DNA from 4 places in the Carboxydocella sp. JDF658 genome. Region 4 is predicted to be linked to each of the others. Evidence: riboswitches for the same ligand, from Rfam matches in the RefSeq annotation. Region 4 holds a riboswitch; each other region holds the start of a gene.
The links. A riboswitch is a leader RNA that binds a small molecule or an ion and turns the genes downstream of it on or off. The one in region 4 is predicted to bind cyclic di-GMP.
Positions count from the first base shown of each region.

Region 1 (4,122 bases), on a different contig from region 4:
TGGATTTCAGTAATACCAGCGAGGCGGACTGGGAAAACTATGCAGGTCAGGATGTAAAGGCGGTATTTATTGAAACCCCTACTAATCCGTTGATGAAAATCTATCCATTATCCCGCCTGGCCCAATTCTGCCAGCGGCATCAATTATTATTGCTAGTAGATAATACTTTTATGACTCCCCTGCGCCAGCGTCCCCTATTGCTGGGGGCGGATATCGTTATTCATAGTGCCAGCAAATATCTGGGTGGGCACAATGATTTGATTGCAGGCCTGGTCGCAGTCAAGGACCCTGAGCTGGCGGAACGGGTGTATTTTTATCAGAATGCCTGCGGAGCTATACTGGGACCACAGGATAGCTGGTTGTTGCTGCGCGGCCTGAAGACTCTGGCGGTACGGCTGGAACGTCAGGAGCAAAATGCAGCCGGAATAGCTTCTTATTTAAATAAACACCCGAGGGTAAGAAAAGTCTGGTATCCTGGCCTGGCAGAGCATCCGGGAAGAGAGTGGCATTTTGCTCAGGCCAGCGGGCCAGGAGCTATGGTGTCTTTTGAAGTGGAATCAAAGGAGCTGGCATTAGAGGTCTTAAGCAAAATCAGACTTATTTCGTTTGCGGAAAGCTTAGGCGGAGTAGAATCGCTGTTGACTTATCCTGAAACCCAGACCCATGCGGATATCCCGGAAACAGAGAGAAGGAATAGGGGTATTACTGATTGTTTGTTGCGCTTATCAGTTGGCCTGGAGCATCTGGAAGATTTGCTGGCAGATCTGGAACAAGCTCTAGGCGGGGAGGTATAGAAAATGGAACGCGATTTAAAGGAAAAAAGTCTTTACGTTCATGCGGGTCCGCGGGGTGATAAACATACAGGTGCCGTAAATGTCCCTGTTTATCTCACCAGTACCTTTGACCAGGAGGAATTGCCTGCTCGCAAACCCTATGAATACAGCCGGGGCCAGAACCCTACCCGGGAAGCTCTGGAACAGGCTATTGCCAGACTGGAAGGGGGTAAATACGGTTTTGCTTTCAGCTCCGGGATGGCGGCTATCTCTACAGCTCTCTGTTTATTCGCGACCGGGGAGCATGTACTGGTGACGGAAGATTGTTATGGTGGTACTTACAGGATTTTGACCAAATTCTTTGCCCGCTATGGGGTGGAATTTGATTTTGTGGATACTACCGATCTGGAACAGGTAAAAAAGGCGATAAAACCCAATACCAGAGGGATTTTTGTGGAATCGCCCAGCAATCCCCTGATGCGGATTACCGACCTGGCGGCTTTGAGCCAGCTGGCCCGGGAAAAGGGGCTGATTACCCTGATTGATAATACCTTTGCTACCCCTTATTTGCAAAAACCCCTGGCGTTAGGCATTGATGTGGTGATCCACAGTGCGACCAAATACATCGGGGGACATAGTGACCTGCTGGCGGGTCTGATTGTGGTCAATGATGAACAGCTGGCCCGGCAAATCAAGCTGGTTCAGATGGCCTTTGGGGCAGTTCTCAGTCCTTTTGACTCCTACCTGACCTTGCGGGGGCTAAAAACCCTGGCTATTCGCATGGAACAGCAGCAAAGCAACGCCCGGGAACTGGCCCTCTGGCTGCGGGATAGAAAAAAGGTGAAAAGGGTGTATTATCCCGGCTTCAGCGACCATCCCGGTGCGGAAATTCACCAGCGCCAGGCCCGGGGACCAGGAGCAGTGATCACCATTGATCTGGGCAGTGAAGAAGAAGCCATTGCCTTTATTAATTCTACCAGCATTCCGGTCATCGGGCCTAGTTTGGGCGGAGTAGAAACCATTATCACCCATCCTTTTTCCATGTCCCATGCCGGTATTCCGGCGGAAATCAAGAACCGGCTGGGAATTACGCCGGGACTGGTGCGAATTTCGGTAGGGATAGAAGAAGTTGAGGATTTGAAACAGGATTTTTCAGCTCTGGACCGATAATTGCAATTATTTTTAGTCACGTGTCTGCCAGAAAAAACTCCCCTGAACTTTCTGTTCAGGGGAGCCTTGTTAGCTCTCAAATAACACATTGGCATTATAACCGGAACCGCCCGTTTGCCGCATCAGGTCTTTGAAAGTCTTGGGCTGAACGGTACGGATGGGAATTTGTTTGCCGCAGACCGAGCAAATAATGCGCCGTTTCCCCGAAATCGGCTCTCTCTTGGTGATGAGTGTGTCCATTGAGACATGAAGAAATCCACATTTGCATTCCAGTTCCATATATTACACCCCCAAATGAAAAAGCCTTTCCAGGAAGCCTCCAATGGAAAGGCGGAGCAATCTGTGGCTCTCTATCTCTTTCCAGCTTCGGCAACCTGGCAATCATAGCCTCCGGAGCGAGGCCTTAGACCCATGGCTTTGCGCCCCCACCTTTCGATGGGTTTGCCTTTATCGACTGTGTGTAGTATTTCACTTATTAATTTAGCACTATTTGTAACAAGTGTCAACTCTTAATTGGTGAAAAATGACGAAAAAACTCAAATGGCTTGCCAAGGCAGGGTTTAACTGTTAAAATTATTTAGGGAAAATCAATAATGTGAGGAGGATATTCTAATGGCTAAGCATATTAAAACTCTGGCTGTAAAAAATCTGCAAAGTACCGTTAAAACCGGGGGTTGTGGCGAATGCCAGACCAGCTGTCAATCAGCTTGCAAAACTTCCTGCACAGTTGGTAACCAGGTTTGTGTAAGATAAAGAAAGGGCCTGACCTCACCTGCGGGGTCGGGTTTTTTACTGTCTAATGCTGTTTAATGAGGTGGTAGACATTGTTGCATAAATTTACCCTCTTTGGCAGTAGGATTGTCTATGATGTGGCTTCCGGCTCCGTCCATGTAGTGGACGAGCTGACCTGGCGGATTCTGGACTACTGGCCGGTTGCAAGTCGGGAGGAGATTGGAGCCAAATTAGGGCAGGAATATAGCCGGGAAGAAATCGAGGAAGCGGTCCGGGAGCTGGAGGAATTAAAAAAGGAGGGTCTGTTGCTGGCAGAGGACCAGGCTCCGGCTGCTTTGCATTTGCGCCAGCAATCGGTAGTAAAGGCCCTTTGTCTCCATGTAGCCCATGACTGCAATTTGCGCTGCCGTTATTGTTTTGCCGGCACCGGGCCTTTTGGCGGGGACCGTACTCTGATGAAGGAGGAAACAGGGCGTCAGGCCATTGACTTCTTGCTTAAAGCCAGCGGAAAGCGGCAGCAGGTGGAAATTGACTTCTTTGGCGGGGAGCCGCTGATGAATTTTCCGGTAGTCAAAAACCTGGTGGCATACGGCAAAGAGGCGGCCGCGGCAGCCGGGAAGAAAATCAAATTTACTTTGACTACCAATGCCCTGTTGCTAACTGAAGAAATTGAACGGTGGTTGAATGAAGAGGAAATGGCAGTGGTTCTAAGCCTGGATGGGCGTCCGGAGGTCCATGATCGCATGCGCCCCCGGCTGGATGGCAGTGGTTCTTACCAGCGTACTGTTGACCATATCCTGCGTTTTGTTAACAGCCGTAACCAGGAAAATTATTATGTGCGGGGAACTTTTACCGGCTTACAACCGGATTTTGCGGCAGATGTCATTTACATGGCTGACCTGGGGATTAAACACCTGTCGGTAGAACCGGTAGTAGGGGCGCCGGAAGAGGATTATGCCCTGAAGGAAGAGCATCTACCACAATTGCTGGCAGAATATGAACGGCTGACAGAGGAGTTTTTGCGGCGCCAGGAAACAGGGCAGCCCTTTACCTTTTTCCATTTCAACCTGGATCTAACGGGTGGCCCTTGTCTGGCCAAACGGCTATCCGGTTGTGGTGCGGGCCATGAATATCTGGCCTGCGACCCGGAGGGCAACCTCTACCCCTGTCATCAATTTGTCCGCAATAAAGATTTCTGGCTGGGAACAGTAGATACAGGAGTAGAAAAACCGGAGCTGGTCCAGCGTTTTCAGGAGGCCCATGTCTTCAACAAGCAGAAATGTCAGAATTGCTGGGCCCGCTATTTATGCAGCGGTGGTTGCCATGCCAGCAACTACCACAGCCATGGCCATTTGCTGGAACCATATGAAATGGGATGTGCCCTGGAAAAGAAGAGACTGGAATGCGCTATTTATATTCAGCTAAAAACTGCAGGTCTTGTTTAAAT
Region 1 is NZ_BDLR01000034.1:26,317-30,438, forward strand. It holds gene JDF658_RS07020 (PLP-dependent aspartate aminotransferase family protein) at 1-794, shown strand, start outside; gene JDF658_RS07025 (PLP-dependent aspartate aminotransferase family protein) at 798-1,943, shown strand; gene JDF658_RS07030 (hypothetical protein) at 2,013-2,222, opposite strand; cyclic di-GMP riboswitch class I at 2,309-2,399, opposite strand; gene scfA (six-cysteine ranthipeptide SCIFF) at 2,556-2,696, shown strand; gene scfB (thioether cross-link-forming SCIFF peptide maturase) at 2,768-4,120, shown strand.
Region 1: it holds a riboswitch for cyclic di-GMP, as region 4 does, so the genes downstream of both, JDF658_RS07030 (hypothetical protein) here and JDF658_RS08265 (Flp family type IVb pilin) in region 4, are expected to answer to the same signal.

Region 2 (4,122 bases), on a different contig from region 4:
ATGGTTTCCAGTTCGGTTTCGGGGCGGAAATTGGGATCAGTACCCAGAAATTGCATGCCAGGGGGCCGATGGGATTGACGGAATTGACAACCATCAAGTATATTGTTTATGGTGAAGGTCAAATCAGGTAGTAAACGGGAGATATTTTTGTTTTTTGATAGTACATGACAGAACAAGTCTCTTTTCTGCTGCTCAGGGGGTATTTTTGGCGGTTGCCGGAAAAGAACTGGTCCGGACAGCCCTTTGTCGCTTATGCTGTTATTACAAATCGGCGACAAAGGGGTGAAAGGCCATGGTGTGCAAGAACTGTCAACTGTGTGGCAGGGAAGGGCAGGCTGACCTGGTCTGTAGCTGGATTCTGGCAGATGGGGAAGTAACAGAAGCCTGCTGGTGTGTGTGCAAAGATTGTCGCCAGCATCTAGAAGATCGGGTCTGGAGTGTTTATCGGGAATTGCTGGTAATGTGAGGCAAGGAGTGGACCATGGATAAGCGGGTTGCGGTGATGGGTGGGACTTTTGATCCCATCCATCTAGGCCACCTGGTGGTGGCTCAGGAAGTTGCGGATGAACTGGGGCTGGATCGGGTGCTGTTCGTTCCCTCCGGCCAGCCCCCCCATAAACAGGGGGCAAAAGTGACAGCGGCGGAACTACGGGCGGAGATGGTCAGGCTGGCCATAGCGGACAATCCCCGTTTTCAGCTCTGCCTGCTGGAGCTGGAAAGGCCAGGGCCTTCATATACATACGATACGGTTCGGCAGCTGCTGGACCAGGGGAATTACCAGGAGCTCTATTTCATCACCGGGGCCGATGCGGTGCTGGAGATTCTGACCTGGCACCGAGTGCGGGAATTGCTGGCCTTATGTCATTTTATTGCTGTGACAAGGCCGGGTTTTGAGCTGGAGCAATTGCGGGAGGTGCAGGGACGGCTGGGAACGCAGCTGGGACAGCGAATCCGGCCCTTTACAGTGCCCTCTCTGGCTATTTCCTCCTCGGACATACGGGCCCGGGTGGCCCGGGGGAAAAGCATCAAGTATCTGGTTCATCCCGAGGTAGAAAAATTTATTGTTAATAATAACCTGTACCGGTTTTAATTTGCTCACATACTTTGCGCCCACCATTCAAATACTAAACTTGCCTGAAAGGCAGACTTATTTTTGGAGAGGTGGGTTACCATGGTGACAACATTGTATGTAGGCAATTTGCCCTGGGCCATTAAACAGGATGACTTAATCCGGGCCTTTTCCCAGCATGGGGAAGTGCTGGGGGCCAGGATTATTACTGACCGGGAAACCGGGCGCAGTCGCGGTTTCGGTTTTGTGGAAGTCAACGATGCCGATGACGATCGCATGATTCAGGCGATGAACGGGGCCGAGCTACAGGGACGTACAATCACTGTAAATGAGGCCAAACCCAGGGAATTACAGTAAGTAAAAGAAGACTGTCGACCTTTACGTCGGCAGTCTTCTTTTAAAATTCTTTTTCAGCAATCTTTTCACAGGCCAGTTTTACTGAAATAAAGGTACCCTTTCCAGTATAGGAGATAAGCAATTGTTCACATTGATTAAAAACCAGCGGCAGACCTCTTCCCAGGGAGTTCCGGGTGGAAAAACCATTAATTAGGATGGATTGTGGCAATTTTTCCAGCACAAACCCTTTTCCCTCGTCTCTAATGGTAATAATGATGTTATAGCTATTATCTAACCCCCATTGTACATGGCCCCGGCCAGCATGCTTTACAACATTTGTGATTAACTCAGAAAAAACCACGGAATAGATCCTTTGCTTATGCGGTGGTACTAAAATTTTTGTCAGCCAGTTGCTAAACATTTGTCTGGCCTGAGATATATCAAAAACGCTTTGAATAAAAACTTTCGTGAAATAGGTGTAATCGAGTTCGTGGTGTTTAATTTCTTCATCGCTGATTAACTTTACCTTTCCGTTTGTGACATCCTCCAAAAAATTTTTATAAAGTGCTACTATATGTTTATACTGCCAATCATGGTGTCCTTCAGGGTTAAAAGTTTTCTCCCACCAATTAACGAAGCAATTTACTACCTGCGGGTCCCATTGTTTACCTGCTTCTTGAATTAATATCCCGATTGCCTGTTCCTGGGACATTCCTGGACGGTATACTCTGTCACTGGTCATTGCATCAAAAGCATCTGCCACTGCTAATATCCTGGCGCCTAAATCAATGGTTTCACCAACCAGGCCATAGGGGTAACCGCTTCCATTCCAGTATTCATGGTGCTGAGCAATGGCAGGCAATAGTTCCCGGAAACTTTCAAATCCTTCCAGAATACGACATGCTATTAAAGGATGCTGTTTAAGCAGGGTCATTTCTTCTTCTGTTAATTTATCTGGTTTTCTTAATATTTGGTCGGGTACTCCGATTTTGCCGATATCATGGAATAGTGCGGCCAGATAGATTTGTTCCACCTGTTCTTGTGGAAGATCCATTTCCAGGGCAATGATTCTGGCATACTCTGCTACTTTCTGGGAGTGATGTTTTGTATAACTGTCTTTTGCTTCAACAGCCTGGATGATTGTGTTGATCGCTGCAATCATGACTTCTTTGGTTGGTATTTCCGAGTATTTGGCAGCGAACAGGCTGATGTACTTGATATCCATTGAAATTGTATCCCCTTCCCTATTTTATTATCCATGAAATAGCAGATTAGCATTATAGCCAGCGGTACCATTTTTCCGGACTAGATTCTTAAACGTTTTGGGTTCAACAGTACGGATAGGAATTTGTTTGCCGCAATAAGAACAAATGATGCGGCGTTTGCCGGTAATTGGTTCTCTTTTGATGATCAGTGTCTGCATAGAGACGTGGAGATAACCACATTTGCATTCCAGTTCCATGAAAAGATACCCCCTTAAAAATAGAAAAAGCCTTTCCAGGAAAGCCCATGGAAAGGCAGAGCGTCTATATGCTCGCTGCTTTCCAGCTTCGGCAACCTGGCAATCATAGCCCCTGGAGGGGCCTTAGACCCATGGCTTTGCGCCCCCACCTTTCGATGGGTTTGCCTTTATCGACTGTTTTGCATTTTATTGTGTAACACAAATTTATTCTACTATATAATTTATTACAATTAAACTAAAAATGTCAATACTGGATAAAGAATATTTTAACATACATCCACCACTTGACCACCGGTAATAACCTGCAATTGCTCCAGGGTTACTGGCACAGCTGAATTGGGAGTACCGGCAGCAGCATAGACCAGCGGAAATCTCTGCATACTGATATCCAGATATACCGGCAGGGGCTGGGAGAGAGCAAAGGGACAAACTCCGCCAGCGGGATGGCCGGTATAGTGCAGGGCCTGTTCGGGGTTGGCAAAACGGATTTTGCGGGCTCCGGTCAGGGCCTTTAATTTTTTGGTATCCACCCTCAGGTCGCCACAGGTTACTACCAGCAGGGGTTGGTCATCAGCCAGGAATACCAGGCTTTTAGCGATTTGGGCCGGTGTCACCCCTAGCGCCCTGGCAGCCAGCTCACTGGTTTCGGTACTGACCTCAAACTCGATTACCTTTATTCCCAGCTGGAATTGATCCAGAAATTCCTGAATCCGTTGATGAACTGGATTTTGCAGGGTTTGTACCACCATCGTCTCCCCCTCATCTCCTTTTTTAGTGTCAGTATAAAGAAAAATGGGAGAAAATGCAAGGCACTCGCCAATTTTGCCTGTTTATGCTATAATGGGCGGAGAAAACTGTCAACAGGGGTTAACCGGGATGGAAGCAGTTATCTTTATCCAACAACAAGTAAAAGGAGAACGCTGGCAGCATATTGAAGGGGTGCGGCGGCAGGCCCGCCGTTTGGCCCTTACCCACGGACTGGAGCCGGAAAAGGCGGAACAGGCGGCCCTCTGGCATGATGTCGCCCGCGATTATCCTCCGGAGCGGCTGCTGGAACTGGCCCGGCAGCAGGGGCTGGAACTGGATGCCGACTGGCTGGCTGTACCCATGCTTTTACATGGGCCGGTGGGAGCGCAGCTGGCGGCTGAACAGGGGGTCAGGGACAAGCAAGTTTTGCAGGCTATTGCCCGTCATACCCTGGGCCATCCGGAGGCGACAGCTCTGGACAAGCTGTTGTTTGTGGCCGATATGATCG
Region 2 is NZ_BDLR01000082.1:4,169-8,290, forward strand. It holds gene JDF658_RS10845 (glutamate-5-semialdehyde dehydrogenase) at 1-131, shown strand, start outside; gene JDF658_RS14625 (hypothetical protein) at 293-466, shown strand; gene nadD (nicotinate-nucleotide adenylyltransferase) at 482-1,090, shown strand; gene JDF658_RS10855 (RNA-binding protein) at 1,172-1,426, shown strand; gene JDF658_RS10860 (HD domain-containing phosphohydrolase) at 1,467-2,630, opposite strand; gene JDF658_RS10865 (hypothetical protein) at 2,658-2,867, opposite strand; cyclic di-GMP riboswitch class I at 2,955-3,043, opposite strand; gene JDF658_RS10870 (YbaK/EbsC family protein) at 3,134-3,616, opposite strand; gene yqeK (bis(5'-nucleosyl)-tetraphosphatase (symmetrical) YqeK) at 3,744-4,122, shown strand, end outside.
Region 2: it holds a riboswitch for cyclic di-GMP, as region 4 does, so the genes downstream of both, JDF658_RS10865 (hypothetical protein) here and JDF658_RS08265 (Flp family type IVb pilin) in region 4, are expected to answer to the same signal.

Region 3 (4,122 bases), on a different contig from region 4:
TGTTAAGACCTATGAAGAGCCTCCTTTTATCGTTAGGGGAGAATTGTTAAGTCCGGTTTATGATCTGGTTCTGTCCTTCAAGCCGCCACAAGCCTTCAAAATTAGCTTTAAGCTGGATCAGAGCAAAGTTCAGGGTGAAAAAAATATTTATCTCTTCGAATTTAAAGGCAATGGTCAAAAACTGAAAGTCCGGCAGCAAAATTTTGATGCTGCTACCGGGACCATTACTGCCAGTATTAAACGAGGCGGTTTATACGGGGTAGTAGCTGTGAAGAACAGTTTCCCCGATACTGCTAAACACTGGGCCAGAGGGGAGATCGAAAAAATCGCCGGGTTGGCCGTAATCGATGGAGATGAGCAGGGATACTTCCGGCCAGAGCAGCCGGTTGCCCGGGCAGAAGCGGCTAAAATGCTGGTGGAAGCCACAGGAGCAGAAATAGAGGATAGCGCCACTGCGACCTTCTCTGATGTCCAGAGTTCGGCCTGGTATGCGCCCTATGTGGCTGCAGCGGCCAAAGCCGGACTGATGCAGGGGTATCAGGGCAAGTTTCGGCCAGGGGATAAGTTAACCCGGCAGGAGCTGGCAGTGATCCTGGAACGGGCTTATGGGAGCAAAATCAAGGGCGGAAATGGCGGTAAGCTGGAGAGCTACAGCGACCGGCAGCAGGTAGCCACCTGGGCGCAGGGAGCAGTGAACAAACTGGTGGAAGCCGGCATCCTGAAAGGACGGAAAAAAGATAAACTGGCTCCGGCAGGAGTGACGACAAGAGCTGAACTGGCAGCATTGCTGGCCAGATTGATGTCATAAGGGAAAAAGCGGTACCAGGCCGTAAGGCGAGGTACCGCTTTTGCAGTTTATCGGTATTCTTCCGCCCGGTGGTAGCGGTAGAACTGGCTGTAGGACATGGAGAAGTAGAGGGTTTGGGCACGCGGGATAAATCGGTTGCCCGCCAGGTAACCGGCATCCCAGGTAGGGTCCAGGGGTTGCCATTTGCCGTCCAGCAGGACTTCGGCCCAGGCGTGTTCGTACCAGACGCGGTCATAGGCCTGGCCCACCACTACCCTGGCCGGCAGGTTAGCGGCGCGCAGGAGAGCTACCGTCAGATTGGCATAATCCAGGCAGAGGCCCTTGCGGCTGGCCAGGGTGGCCAGGGCGCCTGAACCGGGACCATAAAGTTGCTGGCTGCTGAGGCGAACAGCATCATAGGCTATATTGCTGGTTACCCAGCGGTAAATATTATAGGCTTTTGGTCTGGCGCCAGCGTTTTTGCCAGCCAGATCCTGAGCCAGTTTACGCACAACGGGATGGTCGCTTTCCACGCCACTGCCAGGCAGGAGATAACGTCGGTCCGGCAAGTCGATAGCTTCCAGACGTGCTTCAGCCTCGACCTGGTAGAGGAAAGCAGCACCGGCCGGGAGATAAACGGTCAGGTAATACTGGCCGCTGCCAAAGCGCAACCAGAAGGAACCAGTGATAGCACCGTTACGGACCGGGAAGTAATAGGCGGCGCGGTCATCGCCGCGACGGATTTCCACCAGTACCTGTCCGGCAGGCAAGTTCTGACCCTGAATCAGCAATTGTCCCGGTTGAGCGGGATTGATTTTTACCTTTACCAATTCGGAAGTTAAGGGTTCCAGCCACCTGACACCAGGCTGGGCAGCTGCCCAGGCCGGCACTGCGGCTATTAGCCAGAGCAGAAACAGGAGAATCAGACTCACGCTTCGCTTCCTCATAAAATATCGCCCCCAGCGGGAAGGGAAAGCCGGGGGCGCGTACAGTAAAGGGTGGGAAAGAAACAGCCTGCTTTCCACTGGAAAGCAGGCTGCTCAAAATGGCTATAGTGCCATTACCCTTTGCCATATGAGCAGCCTGGCAATCATAGTTCCCGACGGGAACCTTAGACCCATGGCTTTGCGCCCCAGGCTTTCGCCTGGTTTGCCCGTTGTCTTCTGTTCTTACCCAATATATTCGGGGTTAAATGGAAAAATCCTGCCTCTGGCAAGAAGTTCTAATTTAATAGAAAAATCGCCAATTTAACGACAGCGGAATATAATGCAACAAAAAGACAGAGGAGGCAAACCGGATGGAAGGCAAGAAGCGTTATATTCTCAAACTGGAAGAACGTTACTGGCGACGGCGGCGTGAAGGCTTACTGCGCTCTCTTTCCGGCAAGATAGTCCGCAGTTTTGAAACTATGCCTTATCTGGTAATTGAATTGAACCAGACTGAAGTTGAGCAGATACGGAACCTGCGCGGGGTAATGGAAGTTTTTGAAGATGAACAGGCCACCACCCAGGAACAGCAAATACCCTGGGGGGTGGCGGTGCTGGCAGGCCCGCAGGTGGCGAGCCAGCTGGGGGTCAATGGTTCAGGAGTAAGGGTAGGGGTGCTGGATACAGGAATTGATTTACAGCATCCTGATTTGAAGGTGGCCGGAGGGATTGCGCTGACAGGGGACAGCTTCCAGGATGATAATGGTCATGGCACCCATGTGGCCGGGATAATAGCGGCTCAGGACAATAGCCAAGGGGTAGTCGGGATTGCCCCGGGGGTCGAGCTCTTTGCTATCAAGGCCCTGAACAGTGCGGGGAGCGGCTGGTACAGCGACATAGCGGCTGGTCTGGAATGGGCCATCAAAAACCGGCTGGATATAGTCAACCTGAGCCTGGGAGGAAAACAGAACAATCCCCTTTTGCGGTATGCGGTGAAAAGAGCAGCCAGAGCGGGAATCCTGCTAATGGCTGCGGCGGGCAATGCTGGGAACGAAGAAGGAAAAGGGGATACCGTTCTCTATCCGGCCAGGTATCCGGAAGTGATGGCCGTAGGAGCGATTGACCGTCAGTGGCAACGGGCTCCCTTTTCCAGCACTGGCCCGGCCCTGGATCTGGTAGCGCCGGGGGTGGAGATTCTCAGTACTATACCGGGGGGAGATTATAAGGTGATGAGCGGAACATCGATGGCCAGTCCCCATATCACCGGGCTGGCAGCCTTATTGAAATCCGCCTATCCCAGGCTGAAAGCGAAAGAGATCAGGCAACGGCTGACAGCTGGTGCAATTGATCTGGGCAGTAAAGGATGGGACAGCTGGTATGGCTATGGGCTGCCCACTGGCATCCAGGTTCTGGGCAAAAGAAAACCCCGCTAAGCGGGGTTTTCAGTTTGCGGCCAGCAATCTTTGCAGACCGGCCAGGGTGTCACTGACCAGCAGGGCCAGGGGTTTGCTGAGGGCCTGGATTTGCTGCTGGGGTGGTAAAGTGGTCAGGGGTTTTTGCAGTAATAGTTTTTGCTCTGCTTCTGGCAAGCGATAGAATTCGTAGAGGAAGCGGGCAGCCAGCTCATTGCGATTCCAGCCCACCAGTTTGTTGACGATGATCACAGTCAGTTGCTCTCGACCGGTATCAGGGGTGAGGTCCGGCAAAAGGGCCTGTATTTGCGCATCAGGAACGGTTTTGAGTTGAGCTAGCACCATCTGATCCAGCTGGGCCCGGCTCAGCTGCTTGGCCTGGCTGGCCAGGGCCAGAGCCACCGTTTCCGCACCGGTAGTACCGGGTTGCCGGGCCTGCAGCTGGGCGACAGGAGCGACCGGTTTCTGGTTAACCGGGGCGGGAGCCGGCGGGGCTGGTGTGGCTTTTTTGGCAGCCGCCTCTTTGATTTGTTCCTCCAGCTCCTGCCATTGCTCCACACTGAGCAGGCCCTTGTCCACAAATTGCAGTAACTGGGCCTGAGACAAGCCTCCCTGCTGATAGAGGGGCAGTAAATCCGAGGTAGTAAGCCGGCCCTGGGTTAGGAGCAACTGAAAGGTATCGAAGTTTTCCCCGTTGATTTTCCCTCTGGCTACAGCCTGCAATTCTCGCATGCGCTGCCGGGCCTGTCGGGTCTGTTCTGCCAGGGTTATTACTTCAGGATGGTCGACAGTGCTGGCCGCCTGGGCAGCGGTGATACTTGGACCGCGAAAGTTTTTGTAGTAGTTGAGCCAGTGGGGATCGGTGGACCATTCGCTTTTATACTGGTACCAGTATACTGCGGTTGACAACCAAAAGCAGGCGGTAAGCCCCAGAGAAATCAGGGTTGGGCGGATTTTGCGCCTTTCCAGTAAGAGCAGGCTGAGGATGAAAGCTATT
Region 3 is NZ_BDLR01000005.1:110,402-114,523, forward strand. It holds gene JDF658_RS01860 (S-layer homology domain-containing protein) at 1-808, shown strand, start outside; gene JDF658_RS01865 (transglutaminase family protein) at 856-1,734, opposite strand; cyclic di-GMP riboswitch class I at 1,862-1,951, opposite strand; gene JDF658_RS01870 (S8 family peptidase) at 2,085-3,146, shown strand; gene JDF658_RS01875 (hypothetical protein) at 3,156-4,122, opposite strand, start outside.
Region 3: it holds a riboswitch for cyclic di-GMP, as region 4 does, so the genes downstream of both, JDF658_RS01865 (transglutaminase family protein) here and JDF658_RS08265 (Flp family type IVb pilin) in region 4, are expected to answer to the same signal.

Region 4 (4,122 bases):
GGCCCATGGCTTTAGATGACCTGGGTCTGGTTCCGGCTTTGCGTCGCTATCTGGAGGATTATAAGAGCAAATATAATTTAAACACGGAATTTATCTTCTTTGGTTATGAAAGGCGCCTGGATAATGCGGTGGAAGTAGGACTGTTTCGCGTGGTCCAGGAAGCCCTCAATAATGTCTGGAAACATGCCCGGGCCAGCAAAGTTATAGTGCGGCTGGAAATGGGCCGGGATAGTGTTAACATCCTGATCAAGGATGATGGCCAGGGGTTTGATGTGGAACAAGCCCTGGCCAACAAGCAACGGGAGAGCCTGGGTTTGACCAGTATGCGGGAAAGGGTGGAACTGTTAGGAGGCACTTTCATCCTGCGCAGTCGACCAGGGCAGGGGACGGAGATTCTGCTGAAAGTACCGCTCAACGAAGGATAGGGAGGTTTAGCTATGGGGATAGTGAGGATTTTGCTGGTAGATGACCATCCTCTGATCCGGGAAGGCTTACGCAAGGTACTGGCTCTAGAGCCCAACCTGGAGGTGGTGGGGGAAGCGGGAGATGGGGCGGAGGCAGTGGCGAAGGCCCGGGAATGTCTTCCCGATCTTGTTTTGATGGATATCAACATGCCCCGTACTGATGGTATTCAGGCTATCCGCCAGTTGAAACAGCTGATGCCCCGGGTGAAGATCATCGCTCTAACAGTAGCGGTGGATGAACGGGCACCGGAGGTGATTAAGGCCGGGGTAGCAGGCTACCTGCTCAAGGACATCAGTGCTGATAACTTGCTGGCGGCAGTGGCCACAGTAACCGGGGGTGGAACCGTGATTGCTCCGGAGGTAATGGAAAAAATCAGCCACATGATGACCCGTCTGCAGGAACAACAGCTTTTGCAACAGCTTACCCGACGGGAAAGGGATATTCTGGGCATGGTGGCTCAGGGTTTGACCAACCGGGAAATCGGGGAAAGGTTGTTCATCAGTGAGAAGACTGTAAAAAATCATCTGACCCATCTTTTTAAAAAAATCGGGGTGGAAGACCGGACCCAGGCGGCGCTGTTTGCTGTGCGCATGGGACTGACCGAGGAACCCAATTCCTGAAGGCAGCATATCATGGCATAGACAAAAATCCCGGAGTGGGGTGGATTATATGTCATGGTGGCTGCCCTTTTTCTGTTTGCTGGGCTTAGTGGGCTTGCTGCTGTGGGGACTGTTTTACAGCCGCCGTCAACAACGGCAACCACAAATGAATGGGATTTCCGTGGTGCTATTGACCAGGAATAATGTGACTAATCTGGAAGGGGTGGTACGCTGGCTGCTGCAATACGAGTATCGTTATCACTGGTTGCTGCAGATTATCATCATTGACCAGGGGTCCTGGGATCAGACTCTGGCCATTGCCGATAAACTGGCGCGGGAACATTTTAATCTGCTGGTAGTAGAGCAAAAGTGGTTTCCGCTCATATCGCCTCGCCGTCTGGCCTATCTGGCAGCCCGCTACCAGCGGGTGGTTTTTCTGGATTTGCGGCAGCGGCAACAGGGGAAACGGGAATTGCAGACATTGTTGCGAATTTTTAATGAGCAGGCTTTTGGGACTTAAGATCCATAGACTAATACCCCTTCATTTATGTATACTAAAAGTAGGAGCCTGAAAGGCGAAGCGGAGGAGGGACCGGTATGGGAAAAGTTCAACGGTTTTGGCGGGAGGAGAAGGGGCAGGCTTTAAGTGAGTACACGCTGATTATCTCTCTGGTTGCAGCAGCTCTAGTATTATCTTTAATATTGTTTAAAGATAAAATTAAACCTTTGTACGAAAAAAACCATTTGTCTGGGACCTAAGTCCTAGAAAAATTAAAGCTGCGGTCCCATAGACATTTGTCCTAATTGGGTATATACTAAAATCAGAACAAGGCAATAAGACACAACGATAAAGGCAAACCCGGTGAAAGCCGGGGGCGCAAAGCCATGGGTCTAAGGCGTATAAGCGCTATGACTGCCAGGCTGCCGAATTGTGGAAGGTCGGTTTGTGACCCCCTTTCGCCGGGCAGCCGGTAAAAGGGGGTTTTTAGGTGTTGTGTCTTATGCATAAGGGTGAAAAAGAGCGAAGTTTAGCAAGGAGGGATTTGGTATGAACATCATCAAAAGATTGTGGAAAGAGGAGTCTGGTCAGGCAATGACCGAGTATGGTCTGATTATTGCTTTGGTGGCGGCGGCTCTGGTTGTAACGGTAATAGCTTTCAAGGATAAGATTAAGGCGGTATTTGAAGGACTAAGCTTTAGTGCTAGCTAAAAAAACCCCAAGGCCCTACGCGGTAGGCCGAGTGCCTCGGTGTAGGGCCCTATTTTTCCCGGGCGGAGGGATGAGTTTGTTCTGGGTTATCATCACACTTGCCATTTATTATGACTGGCGCTATCGGCGCATTCCCAACTGGCTGGTACTGTATACCCTGCCTCTGATCTGGGGCTGGCACTATTACCAGGGCGGTTGGCCTGAATTGAAAGGCTCTTTGCTGGGCTGGCTGGTTGGTCTGGGTCTACTAATCCTGCCCTTTCTGGTAGGTGGAATGGGTGCAGGAGATGTGAAATTCCTGGCGGCCATCGGTGCCTGGGCAGGGGGAAAAGTGGCGTTATATACTTTTCTGGCAGGGGCCATTCTAGGGGGACTTTGGCTGTGTGGCCGACTCCTCTGGCAACAGGGCTGGGCCGGGTTTAAACAAACCTGGTCTAAAGCAGGTGCCAGGCTGTTTGTTGGTCTCTTTACCGGCCAGTGGTGGAAGGAAGAAACCAGCCAGACAGATCCGACGGCTATCCCCTATGCCATTCCTCTCAGCCTGGGCTATTTACTGGTGACACTCTGGTTAGGTAGGTGAGGAAAATGGGGATGGGAAGAAAAAGAGGGGAAAGGGGACAGGCACTGGTGGAAATGGCCCTTGTTCTGCCTCTTTTATTAATGTTGCTCTTTGGCATTATTGAATTCGGTCGCATTTTCCATGCCTATCTGACGGTGAACAATGGGGCCCGGGAGGGGGCGCGTCTGGCAGTGGTGGGGGCCCAGGATACAGCTATTATCGCCAGGATTAAAGATACAGCTGTGGGCCTGGATAGCAGTAAACTGCAAATCACCATCGCTCCTGCCTATAGCAATCGCCTGCGGGGGCAACCGGTAACGGTGCAGGTTTCCTACCCGGTACAAATCTTTGCCCCCATTATCGGTGAAATTATCGGTAACCCCTATACAGTAAGTGGCAGTGTGCAGATGCGGATGGAGTAGGGGGGAGGAAAGATGAAGAGCAAAGAGAGCGGAGAAAGAGGGACGGCAATCGTGCTGGTGGCCCTGGCTCTGACGGGGCTGCTGGGGATGGTGGCGATGGTAGCTGATTTTGGCCAGTATTATCTCTGGGAAAACCGCCTGCAGACCATGGCCGATGCGGCGGCTTTGGCCGGGGTGCAGGAATTGCCGGATCATCCGGATGCAGCTGTGGCGGTAGCAGAACAATATCTGGCTGCCAATGGTGGTACAGAGTTACTTACGAAAGAGATTACCATTGGAGCTGATAACAAATCCATTACTGTGAATTTGAGCAAAGAAGTGAATTTTGCTTTTGCTCCGGTGCTGGGAGTAGAAAAAGGGCAGGTCAGCAGACGGGCGACAGCCCGGGTAGCCCCTGTTAAAGCCATGAAGGGTCTGGCCCCGCTGGCAGTAAAACAACAGAATTTTGTTTTTGGCCAGGAATATATCCTCAAAAACGGGGGCGGTGCTGGTGATAATGGCTGGTATGGGGCTGTTGCTTTAGGTGGACGCGGGGCTTCAACTTATGAAGATAATTTAAAATACGGTTACCAGGGAGTTATCGCTATTGGAGATATAATCGAGACGGAACCGGGGAATATGTCAGGGCCAACCCGACGGGGCATTCAGTACCGGCTGGGGACTATGACCGATAACAGTACCCCGGATAACATTGATCCCAACAGCCCCCGGCTTTTATATGTACCGGTAATTGACGATATACCCAAAAACGGTCGCTCTACCGCCCGGGTGGTAGGGTTTGCGGCATTTTTATTGAAAAATGAATTGCCCGGCAATGGCAATGATTGCCAAATAAAAGGTTATTTTGTCAGGGTCATTGTACCAGCA
Region 4 is NZ_BDLR01000045.1:44,983-49,104, forward strand. It holds gene JDF658_RS08250 (sensor histidine kinase) at 1-425, shown strand, start outside; gene JDF658_RS08255 (response regulator transcription factor) at 438-1,085, shown strand; gene JDF658_RS08260 (glycosyltransferase family A protein) at 1,135-1,584, shown strand; gene JDF658_RS14235 (Flp family type IVb pilin) at 1,662-1,823, shown strand; cyclic di-GMP riboswitch class I at 1,907-1,993, shown strand; gene JDF658_RS08265 (Flp family type IVb pilin) at 2,113-2,274, shown strand; gene JDF658_RS08270 (prepilin peptidase) at 2,351-2,854, shown strand; gene JDF658_RS08275 (TadE/TadG family type IV pilus assembly protein) at 2,866-3,255, shown strand; gene JDF658_RS08280 (TadE/TadG family type IV pilus assembly protein) at 3,268-4,122, shown strand, end outside.